2 regions of the Subtercola sp. PAMC28395 genome follow, and region 2 is predicted to be linked to the other one. Evidence: predicted binding sites of a transcription regulator. Region 2 holds the regulator's gene; the other holds the start of a gene.
What was found. The regulator HrcA, encoded in region 2, represses chaperone genes, less so after heat shock. The targets are predictions, from matches to a motif close to TTNGCACTCGNNNNNNNCGAGTGCNAA.
Positions count from the first base shown of each region.

Region 1 (2,396 bases), 1.3 Mb from region 2:
TCGCGACATGCTTGCCGCCGGCGCGCGTCACGAACAGGGTGGCAGACTCCGTGCCCTTGAGCGCGAGCTTCGTGCGAAGCGTCGCGGGGTCGACATCCACGCCTCGTTTCTTGATCTCGAGCGAACCGATGTTGCGACTTCTCAGCTCGCGCTTCAGCGTCGGCACGTTGAACGCGAAGACCTCGCGCGCCCGGAACACCTGCGCGAACGGCGATTCGACCAGTGTGTCTCCGGTGAGGTACGCGATCTGGGCCGAGACCAGTCGCGTGTCGAGGGCGCGGGCGAGGTCGCCGATGAGGCGTGCGCGAATGACACTGCCGTCGGGTTCGTAGAGATACGCTCCCAGCTCACCGGGCTCGACATCTTCGCTGTCCCCTGGCCCGGTCAACTCGTGGCGTGCGTCTCCACGCATCACCAGTGCTGCCCGCCGGATGCCCGGGCGGGCGAGGGGTCCGAACCAGAGGCCCATCTCCACGACCTGCCCGTCGACCGAGATCCACTGCGCTTCACAGTCGCCGGGAATCAACCCCCGGTCGATTCCCGGACCGAGCTTCACTCCTGTGGGCACGCGACGCGCGACATCGAACACGAAATCGAGGGTGGGGCTGAAATCGGCCGGGTCGATCATCCGTGTCGTATTGGTGTGTCCCGAAGAGCGCCTCGCCGGGTCGAGATAGACCCCGTCGACGCGTGTGAGGTCGAACGACTCTGCCTCGCCGTTCTCGACCGTGGCTGAGGGGAACGGTGCGAGGTTGTAGGCGGCGAGGGCAGCCGTGACCTCGTCGCGTTCGACTGCCGTCACAGAGATGTCGAGCGCCGCGAGGGCGAGGGCATCTGCCCCGATTCCGCACCCCAGGTCGGCGACGCGGGTGATCCCCGCTGATCGGAAGCGCCCTGCGTGGACCGCAGCGACGCTGAGCCTGGTCGCCTGTTCGAGGCCGGCGTCGGTGAACAGCATCCGGGTGGCGAATTCGCCGAACTTCGACTGCGCCCTGGCGCGAAGTCTGGCCTGCGTCATGACGGTGCCGACCAGTGATGCCGGGTATCCGCTCTTACGCAGATCGGCCACGGAGCGCACGATGTCGCCGCCGTTCGTGTAGGGAGGCAACGAGTCGAGCAAGCGCAGGCCCTCCGGCGTCAACAGCTGTTCGAGCTCGGACCTGTGCATCAGCTCAGTTTAGGCGCGAAGCTTCGCTGCATCGGCTTCGCGAACACCGCGCGCGGCTGGCACTCGGGTTGACCGAGTGCTAGATTCACCTCTAAACTTCAGTTAGCACTCTCAGTGTGAGTGTGCCAAAACAATGACTTTTGAACCGAAGAAAGAAGAGGTCAACAGTGTCGGTCTCCATCAAGCCGCTCGAGGATCGCATCGTTATCAAGCAGGTCGAAGCAGAAACGACGACCGCATCTGGTCTCGTCATTCCTGACACGGCCAAAGAGAAGCCTCAGGAAGGCGTCGTCGTCGCCGTCGGCCCCGGTCGCATCGACGACAACGGTAACCGCGTTCCCCTCGACATCTCCGTCGATGACAAGGTCCTGTACTCCAAGTACGGCGGAACCGAGGTCAAGTACAACGGTGAAGAGTACCTCGTGCTCTCCGCTCGCGACGTACTGGCTGTTATCGTTCGATAGTGAGATCTTCAAGAAGGCTCGGGTTCGGTGAACCCGGGCCTTCTTCACGTGGTGCACATGACGGAGCGACGGCAGTAGCCCGTCGGGTGCGCGTCGGGTTCTTCTATGCGCTGGGCGCGTACCTGATCTGGGGTGGGCTACCTCTCTACTTCCTTCTTCTGGCGCCGACAGGAGCCTTCGAGATCGTCGCCTGGCGCGTCATCTTCTCGCTGGTGTTCTGCTCCCTCATCATCACCGTTGTTCGGCGCTGGCCCGCGTTTCTCCGGGTCTTCCGGCAGCCGCGCCTGATCCTCATGATGGGTCTGGCCGGCGCCCTGATCTACGTCAACTGGCAGACATACGTTCTCAGCGTGGTCTCAGGGCACGTCGTCGAGGCGTCGCTTGGGTACTTCATCAACCCAGTGATAACCATTCTTCTGGGCGTCTTCGTTCTGCGGGAGACCCTTCGACCTCTTCAGTGGGCTGCACTCGCGCTCAGTGCGGTCGCCGTAGTTGTGCTGGCCGTCGGCTATGGCGCCGTGCCCTGGATCGCCCTCATCCTCGCTTTCTCCTTCGGGTTCTATGGTCTGGTGAAGAAGCACGTGGGCCCCAAGATCGACGCCGTGAACGGCTTGACGCTCGAATCCCTGTGGCTCGTGCCGCTGGTCGTCATTCAGCTCTGCGTGGTCGGAGCGACTACGGGGCTCACCTTCGGTCAGATCAACGCGTGGCACACCGTGGCGCTTGTGGGCGCAGGCGTCATCACTGCCGTGCCCCTGCTGCTC
Region 1 covers NZ_CP076547.1:147,849-150,244, reverse strand. Annotated here, with positions in the region: gene KPL76_RS00710 (class I SAM-dependent methyltransferase) at 1-1,168, opposite strand, end outside; gene groES (co-chaperone GroES) at 1,336-1,632, shown strand; gene rarD (EamA family transporter RarD) at 1,719-2,396, shown strand, end outside.
Region 1: the regulator HrcA is predicted to act here: its motif matches at 1,225-1,251, upstream of groES (co-chaperone GroES).

Region 2 (2,396 bases):
CCGCAGGGCGAACTCGTCATGACGTTGCCGAGCAGCGAACGGACCGTGCGCGAGATCTGGCCGGTGCCGTGGCAGATGTCGCACGTAACTTCATGCGTGCCTGGCTGGGCACAGGTACCGTTGCAGGTCTCACACAACACGGCGGTGTCGACCTCGAGGTCACGATGCGTACCGAAGATGACCTCTCCGAGGTCGACCTCCACGCGGAGCAGGGCATCCTGCCCCCGTTCGGCACGGGACCGGGGGCCTCTGCTCTGGCCCTGCTGGCCACCGAAGAACGTCTCGAAGATGTCACCGAAGCCGCCGAAACCCTGGGCGCCGCCTGCACCCCCGCCGAAGCCGGCCTGCGGCCCGCGGTCGTAGGACTGTCGCTGCCCGGGGTCGCTGAGAACGTCGTAGGCGTGCGTGACGGACTTGAACCGTTCTTCTGCGTCGGGGCTCGAGTTCACATCGGGGTGGAGTTCGCGGGCCAACCGTCGGTAGGCCTTCTTGATCTCGTCGGTCGTCGCGGTTCGCTCGACACCGAGAACGTCGTAGTGGTCAGCCACGAAGGGCTTCTCCTTTGTTTGATACGGAATATGTTGTGATGAATGGGAGACAAGATTCGCTCGCGCGGTGCCGGGGGCTCCTCTCGAAGCTCGGCACTATGCGTCGCTCACGCCTCACCGAGGCTCTTCGAGAGATATCGCGCCACGGCTCGCACCGCAGCGATGTTCGTGGAGTAGTCCATGCGTGTCGGCCCCAGGACTCCGAGTCGTGCCACCGCACCACCCGCAGAGCTGTAGCCGCTGGCAAGCACTGAGGTCTCTGCCAGGCCGAAGGAGGCGTTCTCCCTGCCGATGCTCACCGACATTCCGAACTGGTCAGCCTGCATCTCACTGAACAGACGCAGTAGCACCACCTGCTCCTCCACGGCCTCGAGTACCGGGAGCACACTCCCGGCGAAGTCGCCTTCGGTCCGGACCAGGTTGGCCGCACCGGCGATGAGCAGCTTCTCCTGGCGGTTTGCAGCCACCTGCTCGGCGAGAACCGTCGTGATCATCGCCACCGCAGAAGCCCTGCCGGGTGCGAACTGCGCCGGGAAGATCGCCAACGCACCGGCGGCCTCGTCAAGACCCAGCCCCGCGATTGCGGAATTCACCCGGGCCCGGACGTCTGCCAGGAAAGTCTCATCGGTGTCGAGGGGAACCTCGACGATTCGCTGTTCGACATGACCGGTGTCGGTGATGACGACAGACAGCAGCCGGGTGGGAGCAAGAGCCACGAGTTCGACGTGCCTGACCCGCGCCTGCGACAGCGAAGGGTACTGCACCATCGCCACCTGCTGCGTGAGCTGGGAGAGCAACCGTACAGTGCGGGCCAGTACGTCGTCGAGGTCGACGGATGAACCGAGAAAGGTCTCGATCGCCTGCCGTTGCGCGCCGGAGAGCGGCTTCAGGTCTGCGAGATGATCGACGAAGAGCCGATAGCCCTTGTCTGTGGGTATGCGACCCGACGAGGTGTGCGGAGCCACGATCAGCTCCTCCTCTTCGAGGAGGGCCATGTCGTTGCGGATCGTGGCTGCGGAAACACCGAAGGAGTGGCGGTCGACGATCGACTTGGAGCCGACGGGCTCTCTGGATGCCACGTAATCGTGCACGATGACGCGGAGAACTTCGAGGCTGCGCTCAGAAACCATGAACGATGCCGCCTTCCTCGAACTCGTGTTTAGCACTCCGATGATCAGAGTGCCAATTATATATCGCCCGAAGATTACGACACGCTGAGTAAAGATCATTGCCCCGCGTAGGCACCTCGCAGTATCTTGTGCTTGAACGTGTTCGGCGCGCCCCAATGGGTGAGAGGGGATCGACTCACGCTCACTGTGACAGAGAAGCAGATCGCTTTTTTCCACATTCGTCTGAAAGGCGCACACGAAAATGTCTGATCCCAACGCAACCCCGCCGTATGACCCCAACTCGGGTCAGCCCGTCCCGCCGCCGCCTGCGCAGGGCTACGCTGCGGCACCCGCCGCTCCGTTGTCGCAATCAGACGACAAACTGTGGGCGTCGCTCGCTCACTTCGGCAACATCATCCTGCTGATTCCTGCCCTGGTCATCTACCTGGTCTTCAAAGATCGCGGCCCCCTGGTCAACCAGGAGAGCAAGGAAGCCCTCAACTGGACCATCAATGTGACCGGAGCAGTGGTCGTGCTGAACATCCTGGGCATCATCCCGTTCATCGGGCTTCTCTTCGGCCTGCTGGTTTTCGCCGTGCTCATCGTGAACCTCATCTTCGCGATCATCGGCGGAGTCCGGGTCAACGGTGGTGGCACGTACCGCTACCCGCTGAACTATCGCTGGATCAAGTAACGCGAGGACTCCCCCACTGCCGGCGTTCACTCGACGGCCGAGCGC
Region 2 covers NZ_CP076547.1:2,100,849-2,103,244, reverse strand. Annotated here, with positions in the region: gene dnaJ (molecular chaperone DnaJ) at 1-548, opposite strand, end outside; gene hrcA (heat-inducible transcriptional repressor HrcA) at 656-1,678, opposite strand; gene KPL76_RS09685 (DUF4870 domain-containing protein) at 1,920-2,351, shown strand.